2 regions of the Vibrio campbellii CAIM 519 genome follow, and region 2 is predicted to be linked to the other one. Evidence: predicted binding sites of a transcription regulator. Region 2 holds the regulator's gene; the other holds the start of a gene.
The links. The regulator PurR, encoded in region 2, represses purine synthesis genes. The targets are predictions, from matches to a motif close to TNANGNAAACGTTTNCNTNA.

Region 1: a site for PurR is predicted at 4,497-4,516, ahead of pyrD (quinone-dependent dihydroorotate dehydrogenase). Genes of this name have one in related genera too.

The regions. Positions count from the first base shown of each region.
Region 1 is NZ_CP015863.1:1,718,493-1,726,558, reverse strand. It holds gene A8140_RS08140 (NAD-glutamate dehydrogenase) at 1-4,388, shown strand, start outside; gene pyrD (quinone-dependent dihydroorotate dehydrogenase) at 4,693-5,703, shown strand; gene A8140_RS08130 (cell division protein ZapC) at 5,869-6,411, shown strand; gene rlmKL (bifunctional 23S rRNA (guanine(2069)-N(7))-methyltransferase RlmK/23S rRNA (guanine(2445)-N(2))-methyltransferase RlmL) at 6,924-8,066, shown strand, end outside.
Region 2 is NZ_CP015863.1:1,161,137-1,169,683, forward strand. It holds gene A8140_RS05560 (putative signal transducing protein) at 1-180, opposite strand, end outside; gene A8140_RS05565 (TVP38/TMEM64 family protein) at 180-869, opposite strand; gene A8140_RS05570 (TfoX/Sxy family DNA transformation protein) at 990-1,580, opposite strand; cyclic di-GMP riboswitch class I at 1,697-1,786, opposite strand; gene purR (HTH-type transcriptional repressor PurR) at 2,066-3,070, opposite strand; gene torD (molecular chaperone TorD) at 3,514-4,161, opposite strand; gene torR (two-component system response regulator TorR) at 4,395-5,108, shown strand; gene elyC (envelope biogenesis factor ElyC) at 5,215-6,021, opposite strand; gene cmoM (tRNA uridine 5-oxyacetic acid(34) methyltransferase CmoM) at 6,136-6,927, shown strand; gene mukF (chromosome partition protein MukF) at 6,930-8,267, shown strand; gene mukE (chromosome partition protein MukE) at 8,248-8,547, shown strand, end outside.

The DNA of each region.
Region 1 (8,066 bases), 560 kb from region 2:
TCCACATCGAAGTAGACCGTTTAACCAGTAAAGATGAAATGCAAGCGCTGAAAAATGAGTTGCTAACCATCTTATCAGACACGCGCTTAGTCGTTGATGACTGGAAGCAAATGGTTGAAAAACTTAAGATCGTTACCAACGACCTTGAGAAGAATAAAGATCGTGTTTCGATGAAAACAGATCGTTTAGATGAAACGATCGAATACCTACGCTGGTTAGGGGATCATAACTTCACCTTCATGGGCTATAAGGAATATGATCTTGTTAACGTCAACGGTGACACTGAACTCCAGCCAGTGAAAGAGAAAGGCCTTGGCATGTTTGCTGATGACAGTCGTGTTCGCAGCATCAAGCTTTCTGAACTGTCAGACTCTGCGCGCCTTGAAGCGAAAAAACCTTACGCGCTGATCATCACCAAGGGCAATCAGGCCTCTCGTATTCACCGCCCAGCTTACACTGACTACATTGGTGTTAAGAAATTCGACAAGAATGGCAAAGTGATTGGTGAGCACCGTTTCACAGGTCTTTACACTTCTGCTGTATACAACCAAGCCGTACAAAGTATTCCTCTGATCCGCGAGAAAGTGGATCGTATTCTAGAAGCGAGTGGCTACCGTAACGGATCATACTCGTACAAAGCCCTGCACAACATTCTAGAAAACTACCCACGTGACGAGTTACTTCAAGCTCGTGAAGAAGAGCTATTAGAAGTGGGAATGGGCGTCGTGCAAATGCAAGATCGTGACTTGTTGCGTCTATTTGTTCGTAAAGACCCGTTCGGTCGATTCTTCAGCTGCATGGTTTACGTGACAAAAGATCGTTACAACACCGAGCTTCGCCGCCAAACGCAACGCATTCTTAAGCAGTACTTCGGTTGCGAGCAAGAAGTTGAATTCACAACCTTCTTCTCAGAAAGCCCGCTGGCGAGAACCCATTACATTGTTCGTGTAGACAATAACAACATTGATGTAGACGTGAAAAAGATTGAGCAGAACTTAATGGAAGTATCGACTTCATGGGATGACCGCCTAAAAGAATCCATCATTGCAAACTTTGGTGAGAGTAAAGGTCTTCCACTTTCGAAAGAGTACATGAGCGCATTCCCACGTTCATATAAAGAAGACATGATGCCAGGTTCTGCGGTTGCAGACATCGAACGCCTAGAAGCGTTAAGCGATGATAACAAGCTTGGAATGTTGTTCTACCGTCCGCAAGAAGAAGCGGCAGAATCGAAAGCGGTGCGTTTAAAGCTATACCACCGCGACGAGCCAATTCACCTATCTGACGTGATGCCAATGTTGGAAAACCTAGGCTTACGCGTGATCGGCGAATCACCTTATGAGATCGAAACAAACAACGGCCAAACGTTTTGGATCTTAGACTTCTCAATGCTGCATAAGAGCGACAAGACCGTTGATCTTCGTGAAGCTCGCGATCGTTTCCAACAAGCATTTGCAGCGATTTGGGCAGGTAACTTAGAGAGTGATGGCTTCAACCGTTTGCTACTAGGCGCTTCACTGTCTGGTCGTGAAATCTCAATCCTTCGTGCATACGCGCGTTACATGCGCCAAGTTGGCTTCCCATTCAGCCAACAATATATCGAAGATACCCTGAGCCATTACCCGGATTTAGCTACGGGTCTCGTTAACCTGTTTGCTAAACGATTCGATCCAAAACACAAGGGTAGTGAGAAAGGTCAGAACGATCTCATTAAGAAGATTACTGAAGAATTGGATCGTGTGGAAAGCTTGGATGATGATCGTATTATCCGTCGCTACATGGAAATGATCACAGCAACGCTTCGTACTAACTACTACCAGTTGGACGAAGATAAGCAGCCAAAACCTTGGTTATCATTGAAGATGAAGCCAAGCGAAATACCAGATATTCCTCAACCTGTGCCTGCATTTGAAATCTTTGTGTACGCACCGGATATTGAAGGTGTGCACCTACGTGGCGGTAAAGTCGCACGTGGTGGTTTACGTTGGTCGGACCGTCAAGAGGACTTCCGTACGGAGATTCTTGGACTGGTTAAAGCACAGCAAGTTAAGAACACGGTTATTGTCCCTGTAGGTGCAAAAGGCGGCTTCGTATGTAAACGTCAGCACACTCTAACTAACCGTGATGACATCTTTGCTGAAGGTCAGCGTTGTTACAAACGCTTCATTCGCGCGCTTCTTGATGTTTCCGATAACATCATCGAAGGTGAAGTTATTCCGCCGAAGAGTGTTGTACGTCACGATGAAGACGACCCATACTTGGTTGTTGCAGCCGATAAAGGCACAGCGACGTTCTCTGATTTGGCGAACTCTGTGTCGGACGAGTACAACTTCTGGCTAGGTGATGCGTTTGCGTCAGGTGGTTCTAACGGTTACGACCACAAAGCAATGGGTATCACAGCTAAAGGTGGTTGGGAATCGGTGAAACGCCACTTCCGTGAAATGGGCATCAACTGTCAAACCACTGACTTCACGGCAATTGGTGTTGGTGATATGGCGGGTGACGTGTTTGGTAACGGTATGCTGCTATCTAAGCATATTCGTCTGCAAGCTGCGTTTAACCACATGCACATTTTCATTGATCCAAATCCAGATTCAGCCACCAGCTGGGAAGAGCGTAATCGCTTATTCAATCTGCCACGATCAAGCTGGGAAGATTACAACGCTGAGTTGATCTCACAGGGCGGTGGTATTTTCTCTCGTCGCTCTAAATCGATCCAACTAACGCCAGAAATCCAAAAAATGTTAGGTACGAAGAAAGCGTCTTTAGCACCAAATGATCTGATTAAGATGATCCTGCAAATGGAAGTGGATCTACTTTGGAATGGTGGTATCGGTACGTATGTTAAAGCTTCTAGCGAGACACACACTGACGTTGGCGACCGTGCAAACGACGTACTCCGCATCGATGGATGTGATTTAAAAGCGAAAGTCGTTGGTGAAGGCGGTAACTTGGGTATGACTCAGTTGGGTCGTATCGAATACGCAACCACAGGCGGTCGTGTAAATACGGACTTTGTAGATAATGTTGGCGGCGTAGACTGCTCGGACAATGAAGTTAACATTAAGATCTTCTTGAACGGTCTTGTATCAAATGGTGATCTAACGGTTAAACAGCGCAACCAGATTCTGGAATCGATGGAAGACGAAGTGGGTGAGATCGTATTGGACGATGCATATCGCCAGTCTGAGTCGATTTCTGTGACTGAACAACAAGGTGTTGGCATCGTTAAAGAGCAAATCCGCTTTATCCATACAATGGAGAAGGCAGGGTACTTGGATCGTGCTCTTGAGTACATTCCTGACGATGAAACGCTCATTGAGCGCGAAAAACAAGGTCTTGGCCTGACACGTCCTGAGCTTTCGGTTCTGGTAGCGTACGGTAAGATGGTTTTGAAAGAGCAATTGGTCGCTGACGAAATTGCAAATGACGAATTCCATGGAAAACAATTAGTTGCTTACTTCCCAATCGAGTTACGCCGTAACTACAAAGATCAAATGGTAAACCATCCACTGCGTGCTGAAATCATCGCAACAGCGTTAGCAAACCAAATGGTTAATGAAATGGGCTGTAACTTCGTGACTCGTCTTCAAGAAGAAACGGGCGCGAGCGTGGTTGATATCGCAAATGCTTACAGTGCAACCCGTGAAATCTTTGAACTGGAAGGTATTCTTAAGCAAACTCGTGCACTAGATAATGTTGCAACCGCAGAAGCTCAATATGAGATTATGTTCTACGTGCGTCGCGCATTACGCCGTATTTCTCGCTGGTTATTACGTAACCGTAGCGGTAAGAGCACAGTAGCTGAGCTCGTTGCAGTATATAAAGACGATGTTCACACTATTACTGAAACGCTGGACACCATGCTAGTTGCATCAGAAGTCGAAGAGCATAACGAACTTGCTCAGAAATGGATTGAGCGTGGAGTAGAAGAGAAGCTGGCTCATCATGTGGCTCGTCTTTCTAGCCTGCAGTCAGCACTGGATATCTCAGCAGTGGCAAGTGAAACAGGTAAAACCGTTGAGCAAGCTTCGAAGCTTTACTTCAACTTAGGTGACCGTCTATCACTTCACTGGTTCTTGAAACAAATCAATGGTCAAGCGGTAGACAACAACTGGCAAGCTCTTGCGCGTGCGGCGTTCCGTGAAGATCTTGATTGGCAACAACGTCAATTGACAGCTCAAGTACTAACTTGTGGTTGCTCAACAGAAGTTCTAGATGTGATGCAAGCGCTAGAAGATTGGATGACAACGAATGAGCTGTCACTCCATCGTTGGGAAAGCATCTTGAACGAGTTCAAAGTCGGCTCAGTTCATGAGTTCGCTAAGTTCTCTGTAGCGCTTCGAGAGTTGGTTCTACTCAACTTAAACTGCTCTTCAAACGAATAGGGTAAGCCACTTTAGCAAAAGCCTCGCAATCGCGGGGCTTTTTTATGTTCAAATCATAATAACTACCCATGAATAGTGACGCCGTAACTCCATGTTTAAGTTTTTATGGCATGAAATCGTTTGCTTTTAAAGAAAAAGCTAGCAATTTTGTACAGAGAATAGTTCGCTAATCGACTGTTTTTATGAGCAAAACTAAAATGAGACGTACTATTTTGCTGAATTCACTCATTTCCATTGAATTGCATTGAAAAACAGTAAATAATATTGACCCGTTTACACGGGGCTTTTTTCTTTCGGAGGCACAATGCTTTACCGTCTAGCCAGAACTGGCTTTTTCCAACTTGATGCCGAAAAGGCACATGATCTTGCAATCAAAAACTTCCAACGCTTTAACGGCACTCCTCTCGATCTTTTCTATCGTCAACAATTACCAAATCGTCCAGTAGAATGCATGGGACTTACATTCCGTAACCCAGTTGGTCTTGCTGCTGGCTTGGATAAAAACGGCGAATGTATCGAAGCATTTGACGCTATGGGCTTTGGTTTTGTCGAAGTTGGTACTGTTACGCCTCGTCCGCAACCAGGTAATGACAAGCCACGCTTGTTCCGCCTAGTTGAAGCGGAAGGTATCATCAACCGCATGGGCTTTAACAACCTAGGTGTGGATCAACTGGTTGAGAATGTGAAAAAGGCAAAATACAACTGCGTTCTTGGTATCAACATTGGTAAGAATAAAGACACACCAATTGAGAATGGGGCAGAGGACTACCTGATTTGTATGGAAAAAGTGTACGAATATGCCGGTTACATTGCCGTGAACATCTCGTCACCAAATACACCAGGACTTCGTTCGCTTCAGTACGGTGAAGCGCTAGACGAGTTGTTATCAGAACTCAAAGAGAAACAAGCAGAACTTGCTGAAAAACACGGTAAGTACGTACCACTTGCGCTAAAAATTGCACCGGATTTGAGTGATGACGAAATCAGCCAGATCTGTGATTCTCTAATTAAGAACAACATTGACGGCGTTATCGCAACAAACACGACGTTGGATCGCACAGTCGTTGAAGGTATGAAGCATGCAAACGAAGCGGGTGGTCTAAGTGGACGTCCGGTGCAATCTCATTCAACTGAGGTTGTTCGTAAACTTCATCAAGAACTTAGCGATAAACTTCCGATCATTGGTGTCGGTGGTGTTGACTCTTACGTTGCTGCGAAAGAGAAAATGATGGCTGGCGCTCAACTTGTTCAAGTTTATACAGGTTTCATCTACCACGGCCCAGGTCTCGTACGCGATATTGTTAAAAATCTATAAGAACAATCGCTAAATCGTTGAGAAATCGACGCTTGTTACTAAAAAAAGAGGAATTCGTTTCCTCTTTTTTTTTGTCCGTTCGTTTGTAAAATTTAAAAATCATGAGTAGGTAATTAAGCGTCTTACCTCTTATTACTGTTTAACTAGTCACAAGAGAACGGAATAATGCTTAAACCCAGCGACAAATGGAATTGGTATTTTGACGAGCAGAAAGCTTGCCTAATGCTGGATTTAGGGGAGGAGATGATTTTCCAAACCAATCTATGCCGTAAGCTGTTGGTCAATTGTGCCTTCTCAGACAATGAATTCACCGTTGATGACGCAAGCGCGTTCCAAACTTACAACGAACGAATCCGTTGTCTCGACATCAACGAATACCGTCAAGCCGAACTTACGCTTTATTGCGTAGCCGCGAAACGCTTTCACAAGCCAGTCCAGCCTAAGAGCTGGTTCTTCGACGCTCAATGTGATGGACATGAGCCAGAAGAAGGAGACATGGTCTTCCTAACAAACCGATATTCAGAAGGTGTGTTCGTCGTCCTAGAGCCTGGTGAAACATCAAGTCTGTGTGCTTATGTTGGACAAGAAGAATTCCTGCTAGACGGCAACAAAACGCTCCAGTTTGGACAACCGATTAAAGTAATGCATGATCGCATGGTGTGTGCTAATCACTTATTCATGATGGCACCGATGGCGATGGTGGGTTAGTTTCCTTTTGATTTTTTCTTTATTTTCGTTCCTTTGTTTGCATTAATCGACCGCATTAGGTCGATTTTTTTTGCCTAGAGTTTTTCCAAATCTCTCCTAGTACGCACCCCAAACTCACCCCTAAGTGAGGGGATTTCATATCTCATATATGAAGCAGCTCACTTTTAATCCAATTTTTCCACTTTAGCTTTTCCTTAAATTAGGCAACGAGACGCTTAATATTTCATCTTTTATTCCCCTATAAGTAGTTTTTGTAAGTAAATTACACGCCAAAATTCCATTTGGTATATACCAATTTGACGATGAATAAGTATTTACTTTCACCACAGGCCGCATTTTTACGATAAGGTGATAAGGAGACGTATTCTGTTTATGAAGGTGATGTGATCTGACTTTCAGTTGGTGATATTGGTGACTGTTTGCGCTAATAAAGCGAAAAAGCCTTTAAAAACGAGGCATTGATCGTAAAGTCAGGTATAATTAAAGCCATTTTTTATCGACGAAAGAACACTATGAATCAATATCTCGCGGTAACTTCAAACGGCATGGAAAACTTGCTTGCAGAAGAGCTGACTAAACTAGGCATTGAAAACGCCAAGCCAGTACAGGCAGGCGTTAAATTTAAGGCGACGAATGAACAAATTTACCGTTGCTGTTTGTGGAGCCGTTTGGCGTCTCGATTTGTACGTGTTTTATCGGAGTTTACCTGTAACGACGACATGGACCTTTACCTGTCGACGTCTTCAATTAACTGGGTAAACCAATTCCACAGCTCAAAGCGTTTTGTGGTTGATTTCAACGGTACCAACCGTGAAATCCGCAACAGCCAATATGGTGCAATGAAAGTCAAAGATGGCATCGTTGACTGCTTTGAGAAGAAAGGACTTCCTCGTCCAAACATTAGCAAAGAACGCCCAGATATTCGCGTTCACGTTCGTCTACACAAAGACAAAGCGATTCTTGGTGTCGACATGGTAGGCAGTGGTCTTCATCAACGTGGCTACCGTCCAGAATCTGGTCGAGCTCCACTACGTGAAACACTCGCAGCCGCTATTATCATGCGTTGTGGCTGGGATGGCTCTCAACCACTTCTAGACCCAATGTGTGGTTCTGGTACGTTGCTGATTGAAGCAGCAATGATGGCAGCGAACATGGCACCTGGCGTTAAGCGCAAACAGTGGGGTTTTGAAGCGCTAGAAGATTTTGAACCTGAGCTTTGGGCTGAGATTAAATCAGAAGCAAATGTACAGGCTCGACGCGGCGTCAAAAAAGTTGACGCTAAGTTTTTCGGCTTCGATAACGACCCGAAAGTACTGAAGGTTGCTCAAGACAACGCTCGCAGAGCTGGCGTTGAAGAGCTAATTACTTTTGCACAAGGTGACGCGGCAACCATCACTCGTCCGGCTGGCTTCGAAGCAGGCGTTATCGTTTCTAACCCTCCTTATGGTGAGCGTCTTGGTACTGAGCCTGGTTTGATTGCGCTATACACAGCATTTGGTGGCCAGCTAAAAGCTGAGTTTGGCGGTTGTAAAGCGTCTATCTTCTCTAGTTCAGACGAGCTACTAAGCTGTCTTCGTATGCGTGCAGACAAACAGTTCAAATTGAATAACGGTGCGTTACCGTGTCACCAAAAGAACTACAGCATTGCAGAGCGC
Region 2 (8,547 bases):
TTTCAACTCTTGCTCTGGATGTAAAAGCCAAACATACGGGTCTGTATCATCGCCAAATGGCAGTTCGCCTTTCAAGCCAAACATTCCCTCGCCTCTTACTTCACAAGCTATCTGTTCGGTTTTTAGAAGCTCGCAAACGATATGAGCTTCAGCAGGATTCTTGGCGACGTATATTTTCATTAAGCGTTTCCGTTTTGTACTTGAGCAGGGCGAACTTTATTCATAACCCATTTTGCGATGATTGGGAACAAACCAAGTAACGCAAATGACGCTAATACGGTCGGCGACACAATACCTGATAGGCTATCAATGGTGGCGAGTTGAGTACCAGCGTTTAAGTACACGGCAGTGCCTGGCAGCATACCGATTTGGCTGGTTAAGTAAAAACGCGCAATGGTCATCGGTGTTAACCCCATCAATAAGTTGATAAGGAAAAACGGAAAAACAGGAATCAAGCGCAGAGAAAACAGGTAAAAGGCACCATCTTTTTCAACGCCTTGGTTAATCGCACTCAGTTTACTCCCAAATTTGCTTTGTACCCATTCTCTCAATAGGTAACGGCTACTCAAGAAAGCAATCGTAGCGCCGATGGTGCTGGCAAAAGAAACCAACAATAAGCTAGTCCAAAAACCAAACAAAGCAGCACCGAGCAGGGTAACGACAGCTGCGCCTGGAATCGAAAACGCAGTGATGGCGATATAAGCAAAGAAATAGGTCGCGGCGGCGTATATGAAGTTTTGGTCAATAAAGCTATTTAACGCCTCTTGTTGTGCTTTTGCATTTTCTAGGGTTAGGTATTGGCCAAAATTTACACCTAAAAAGAGGATGGTCGCGACTAGGATCAGTCCTAAAATCATTTTCTTATTCATATCAATTGCTCCGTTTGGCTTCTTAAATAATAAGACAGAATGGAATAAGAAAAAATTTCAAAAAAAAACCGCAGCGTGAAAACTGCGGCTTTTACTCAATGTCATACTGATATGAACGCGCTACGGGAGAGCACTCATCAATTCTTCTCGGCGAGACTGAGGTACGACGCTCCAATGTGTACCGTTGATTGCGCCCTCTAGTGCCCACAACAACTCAAGGCTTACCGTTGAGGCATGCGTATCTTGGATTGCTTTGTAAGCGTTTAAGGCACCTTCTTCTTCTAGCTGCTCGACAGAGTCAATGCCTGCTTTCTTCAACATACGTTCAGTTGCTAGGCGAAGGTTCGGAAGGTCTTTCAATCGGTTAGGTTTGGTGCTCGCTTGTTGCTTTTTCTCTTGCTTAGCGGTCTCTAGAGATTGCTTTGCAACTTCAATCAAGCGATCGGTTGAATCCCATAGATCATTAGAAATCGCATAGTATTTCGTAACAACTGGGAAACCACGTTTTTTGTAGACGTACGGTTTTAGTCCTTGAGTCTCGAAGTCAGAAGATGTTTGTCGGTCAGCTCGAATGTGAAGTTGGTTGTTTACGACTAGCGCAAACATCGTTTCATCAGCGAAGAGCCCGAAGCCGCCAAACATTGAGCGCGACTTGATATTACCAAGTGCCTCAAACAGCTTCATTGAGTCTTTGAGTATCGGTTTATCCATGGTGTGTTATCTCGGTGTAATTAATATTACGCCACCAAAAATCAGGTCCGAGAGATTAGCAAATGCATGCAGACACAATGTCATTAAAGGGTAAACTCACTTAATGCATATTTGCCATCGGTAACCCCGCTACCTTCCATCTAATTCGATGGTTCAGGCCGGAGGCTTTGCGTCCCACCCTTTCGAATGGTTTGCCCTGTGCGTGACCATTTGAGAATACTTCGTATATTGAATTAACATCACGTTTCAAGTACCAAAGTGTGATCTTGGTTCAGTTAATAGTGCTATTTTGGTGTGTTTAGTTTCATATTTTGGACTGCTTAATTGCCATACTAAAGCTTGATGTAGGAAATGGGCTACAAGTGAGTTAAAACAGCAACTTATCTTAGCTTTTGATTGTATAAGCGATGTCGAATGTTTCAAAAAAGTTATTTTACGCAATAAAAAAGCGCCCCGAAGAGCGCTTTATAAAAATTGAGGTGAAATTAGTTCAATTTCTTAACTGTATTGCGAACTACGATCTCTGGCTGCATCTCAAACACACGCTTTTCGTGCTCTTTGTCTTTGATGCGCTCTAGTAGAATTTCAAACGCGTTTTTACCCACACGACGTTTCGGTTGGTGGATCGTTGTTAGCGGCGGTGAGAAGTACTCAGCAAGCTCAATGTTGTCGTAGCCGATAACGGAGATGTCATCTGGTACTTTGATGCCATTTTGTTGTAGACGGCTCATCAACCCTAACGCCATTGTATCGTTAAAGCAGAATACAGCAGTTGGGCGTTTTTCCATTGCAGTGATGTTGTCTGCAGCAAGTACTGCTGTATCACACTCGAAGTTACCTTCAAGAACCCAATCTTCGTTTATTGCAAGATTTGCTTCAGCCATTGCACGACGGTAGCCTGCGATACGCTCTTGGCACGCTGCCTTTTCAAAGTGGCCACTCAAACATGCGATGTCAGTATGACCGTTGTCGATCAGGTATTTCGTCGCGATGTAACCGCCTTCTTCTGAGTTATCAATGATCTTATCTGCCTGTGAGCTTTCTGGGCCCCAGTCCATTACCACTTTAGGAATGTCTGAATGGCGATCAAGCATCTCTTTTAGCTCTTCCGTCAAGTCAGAACACATTACTAGGATGCCGTCTACGCGTTTCTCAGCAAGCATGCGGATGTAGTCACGTTGTTTCTCGTAGATACCACCAGTGTTACATAAGATCAGTGTGTAACCTTGACGGTAACAGTAGCTTTCAACACCATCGATCACTTCAGAGAAGAATAGGTTGGTTGATTGAGTAACTAACATACCGATAGTACGAGTAGAGTTGCATTTCAAACTACGAGCAACAGCACTTGGCGCGTAATTGAGCTCATCCACTGCTTTCATTACTTTTTCTTGAGTGGTCTCTGCAACAAAGCGAGTTTTGTTAATTACGTGCGAAACTGTTGTGGTAGAAACGCCGGCTAAGCGAGCAACGTCTTTAATAGTGGCCATAAATGATGTCCTGTATCGAGCTACTGAATACCGTAGTGAAGACAACCATACGTTTAGGGTCTTGCGCAAACCGAGCAACTGCAGAAAGGGCATTGCTGAGATATTTGGCAGCGGTTGTTCCGAAATCGGTATAAAAATGTTTGTAGCAACATTTGTTGCTGAAACGCCTATTCCTGTCTTACATAAATGAGAAATAGGTCAGCAATCATGTTAAGAAAACACGAAAACCGCTATATTTCAGCGGTTTACATATAAATCATATTTAATCGTTTGCGCTCACATTTTAGACTGATGTGGGCAGACTGGCAATATTTTCAGCGGTTGTTTTGTGCCTTTGAGGTCACATTTTAACGGCTAAATTTGTTGGGTTTCTATGAGCCAGATTAAAAATAAACGAATAAAATAGGGAGCCTAAATAGCAGGCTCCCTAAAATAGGCGGCAATTATTCACCAAGAAGGTAGGTGCTGTCCAGTTTACAGAATGCAATTAATAGTTGCGCAACGCTAACATAGAAGCCAAATTCATCGAATTGCTTACATTTAGCAGCAAACTGAGGCAACCAAGTCATAAGGTGCTGCTGGATGAATTCGTTCTGTTTCTCGAACGCTTCTTCCATATGCTTTTCTTGCTCTAGTTCGTTTGAGCGAATGATCATGTTGCCTAAGAAATCCAGCTCTACCGCTAAGTGGTCTGCTGGTTCTTTAAGGTTTTCGTCTACCTGCACGCCAAAATCAGCCATCAGCTTTTCCATCTCTTCTGCTGGTTTATCATTTAGCAGGCCAGATTTACCGATGTACATAGAGGCGTAAGGCAGTGCGCCGTGTTTTTCTGTTTTAAGGAAAAGTTCGCAGAAGTCTGCAGCTAATTCTAGCTGAGCGTCTTCACGATCTTGTTGGCGGTTGAGTGCATCAACAAGGGTATCAACGGCTGGTTTCAGTGATTCATTTTCACCAAGGCCGGCTAAAAAGCTTCGAATTTCAACACTGTGGTAGGCTTCCAATTCATTTTCTGTCAGCTCTTTTGCGAACAGACTAGAAAACCACCAATAGATCTCGGCGCGTTTTTCGTTAAAAGCTTTCACTTCTTGCATTTTTTTGCTCCTGAATGATTCTCCCTTAAGTGTAAACAATTAAGATGAATAGCAGTAACTATAATTGTTATGCTTTGTGGGAAAATATTCGTAGTTATGTATGGCCGTAAATAAACTTGCTTTGAATCAATAAAATCGCAAAATCTTGCATTTTAATGGTTCCACGACTAGAAATGTTACTAGTTATGAATAGAATACGTCTTGGATAATAAAAAAGACAGAAAGTGGTGTAAATGAGCTATCACGTATTAGTCGTAGAAGATGATGTTGTAACTCGTAGTAAGCTTGCGGGCTATTTCCAAAACGAAGGCTACAAAGTCAGTGAAGCAGAAAGTGGCGCAGAGATGCGTGAAGTGCTGCAAGGTGGCGATGTAGATTTAATTATGCTGGATATTAACTTGCCCGGCGAAGACGGCCTGATGCTTACGCGTGAATTACGCAGCCAATCAGATATCGGCATCATATTAGTGACAGGACGCACGGATAGCATTGACAAAATCGTTGGCCTAGAAATGGGCGCAGACGATTATGTGACAAAGCCTTTTGAACTAAGGGAATTACTGGTTCGCGTTAAGAACTTGCTATGGCGCATCTCTGCGGCTCGCAACGGTTCTCAAAAAGCAGCCAGCGACACTAATGAAGAACACATTGTGCGCTTCGGTGAGTGGACGTTTGATATTCAACGTCGTGCTCTAAGCCGCAATGGTGAGCCAGTGAAACTAACGAAAGCAGAATATGAGCTGTTAGTTGCATTGTCTTCGTACCCAAATCAGGTACTTAGCCGTGAGCGTATTTTGAATATGATCAGCCACCGAGTGGATGCGCCAAACGATCGTACTATCGACGTTTTGATTCGCCGCATGCGAGCTAAGATGGAGTTTGACCCTAAGAACCCACAAATCTTTGTGACGGTTCACGGTGAAGGCTACATGTTCGCTGGTGACTAAATCATCGCAGTAAAGAAAAAGGAGAGCACTGGCTCTCCTTTTTTGTGTCTGTCATTTTTGTAGCGCAATCTGGCGTAAGATGCTTGCTAGCTATTAAACGCTGTTTCTATGGCTGCAATATTTCAGGATCTTCCATTTCAACCATTGGTGTTTGACCGACGTTGTCGCGCAGCTTTTGCCATAACCCACCAAGGTATTCATACCAGTAGAGTTCGGTTTGCTCTAGGTAGCGTGCTTTTGGTGCGTATTTCTGCCATGGCTGCTCGATGTCATCAATCGCCATAAAGTTCGTTGGTGCTGGGATTGGTTTAATACCCGCAGCGTTGAACTCATACAAAGCACGTTTCATGTGGCTAGCAGAAGTCACTAACACAATATCTTTTTGTTTTACGAAGGCTGCCGCTTGGCGTGCTTCTTCCCAGGTGTCTTTCGCGTCTTCCAACAAAATGATATCGGATTTGGCTACACCAAGAGAAAGCGCAACGTTCGCCATCATACGAGCATGGCTTATTTCAGAGCCGCCAGCGTAGCCAGACAGAATGAGTTTTGCACCTGGGTACATACGCAAAATACGAATGCCTTCGGTGAGTCGCATCAGTGATGTGCGACTTAATTGAGAAGTGGGTGGGATCTCATTGTCCACCACATGGCCGTTACCGAGCACCATGACATAGTCAACAGTACCAGAAACAGGTAAAAACGCTTTGTACTCGCGCTCAAGAGGCATTAACAGCTTGGTTGAAACAGGTTGAAAGGCAACAAGAAAAATGCCGACGAAAGAGAATAGAACGACAAAGCAGCCAGTTTTACGTTTTGTGGTAAAACTAATGAGAGCAAGACCTAACAAGCCTATGATTAACAATGCCGGAAGTGGCATAAGCAAGGCAGACATTACTTTTTTCAGCTCAAACATACGAAAATAGTCCGAAAAAACATCAATTGATTATAAAAATGAGGTTGACCCTCTTTATTCCTGCTTTCCTTGTGACAGAATAGCGGCACAATCCGATATGATAACCCAGCAGAAGTGACAGAAGACCGCAATTTCGACGATATCGCCCACAAATTTGCAAAAAATATTTACGGCTCCGATAAAGGGGAGATCCGTCAAATCATTGTGTGGGAAGATTTTCTACAGATTCTAAGTGAATTAGGCGCCGACCATCAAGCTCTACAAGTCCTTGATGCTGGTGGTGGTTTAGCACAAATGTCGCAAAAGCTTGCTAAGCTCGGACATCATGTCGCTTTATGTGATCTATCTTCGGAAATGCTGCAACTAGCGAAACAGGATATTGAAAAAAACGGTTTGCTTGAGCAGTATCGCCTGATTCATTCGCCTGTCCAATCCATTGGTGATCACATGGAAGCGCAGGTGGACCTTGTCATGTTCCATGCTGTCATGGAGTGGTTGGTAGACCCGAAAACCGCACTCGAAACCGTTTTGGAACAGGTCAAGCCGGGGGGCATCGCTTCGGTTATGTTCTATAACCACCACGGCTTAGTCTATAAAAATGTGGTTTGTGGCAACATTCCTCATGTTTTAGACGGCATGCCTCACCGAAAAAGATTTAAACTACAGCCACAAAAAGGCCTAAAACCCGAAGAGGTCTATCAATGGATAGAAGATTCTGGTTTTAGTATTTGTGGAAAATCTGGTATTCGTTCATTCAGTGATTACATAGGCAATATGGAATACATGGGCGATTACGAGTTTGAAGATGTGTTGGCGCTAGAAAAACAACTTTGTCGACAAGAGCCATACCTCTCATTAGGCCGCTATATTCATGTGTGGGCTAAGAAGAACGATAAACAGGAATAACGATGAGTGAGATGACTCTCAATGCTGCAGAGCAACCAATCGATGAGTTGGTTGGCTGGGTAAAGCAGCACGATTTCTCGTTGAACCTGACCACTGAGCGACTGGCATTTTTGATTGCTATCGCAGTACTAAGTAATGAAAGGTTCGATGAAGAATTGGGTGAAGGTGAATTGCACGACGCATTTGCCATCGTCACTCGACTTTTTGATGAGACGGGTGAAGCTTCGGCTTTCCGTGCGAACAATGCCATCAACGAGATGGTTAAGCAGCGCCTCATTAGCCGTTTTGTCAGTGAAATTACTGACGGAGCGAGCATTTACCGCTTGTCGCCATTAGCGATAGGGATAACCGACTACTACGTGCGCCATCGTGAGTTCTCGAAACTGCGTCTTTCTATCCAGCTATCCATGGTAGCGGATGAAATGGCGAAAGCGATTGAAGCGGCACAAAAGGGTGGCACTCCGGGCCACTGGAAGAAAAACGTTTACGGGATTTTGAAATATTCTGTAGGCGAAATCTTCGATCAAATTGACCTCAACCAACGTGTGATGGATGAGCAACAACAATCTGTGAAACAACAGATTGCTGACCTGCTTAACAAAGACTGGCGTGAAGCGATCAACAACTGTGAAGCACTTCTGTCAGAAACATCCAGCACGTTGCGTGAACTTCAAGATACGCTGCAAGCTGCCAGTGATGAACTGCAAACTCAGATCCTAGACATCCAAGAAATTGTTTACGGCGATCCTGAGCTTGAGTTTATCGAAGAAGCCTTGTTTGGTCTGCAAATGAAGCTGGACCGAATCACAAGCTGGGGCCAGCAAGCGATCGACCTTTGGATTGGTTACGACCGACACGTGCACAAGTTTATCCGTACCGCGATCGATATGGATAAGAACCGTGCGTTTAGCTCGCGTCTACGCCAGTCCGTGAAAGACTACTTTGATTCGCCTTGGTATCTGACTTATGCAGATGCGGAAAGGCTTTCTGACCTTCGTGATGAAGCCCTAGTACTGCGTGATGACGAGGTAACAGGTCAAGTTCCGATGGAAGTGGAATACGAAGAGTTTCAACAAGTCAATGATGAGTTGGCGGAGCGAATTGGTGACATGCTGAAAGCGCATAAAGACCAAGACGCACCAATTGATCTGAGCGTGGTACTGCGAGATTACCTTGCACAGCACCCATACACTCATCACTTTGATTTAGCTCGCATTGTCGTTGATCAGGCGGTACGTCTGGGTTATTCAGAATCCGACTACCAAGCTGTTCAGCCAGACTGGAAAGCAATCAACGAATTTGGGGCAAAGGTACAAGCGAATGTCATCGACCGATACTAATGAATACATGTCAGAGAATCTGGCAAAAGCAATTTCTAACCCTCTGTTCCCAGCGCTAGATAGCATGCTTCGAGCAGGGCGTCATATCTCAAGTGAAGATCTAGATAACCACGCGTTGTTGTCGGATTTCGAACTTGAGCTTTCTTCTTTCTACCAACGCTACAACACCGAACTGGTGAAAGCGCCAGAAGGTTTCTTCTACCTTCGTCCTCGTTCAACGTCTCTGATTGGCCGCAGTGTGCTTTCTGAGCTGGATATGCTGGTGGGTAAGGTACTGTGT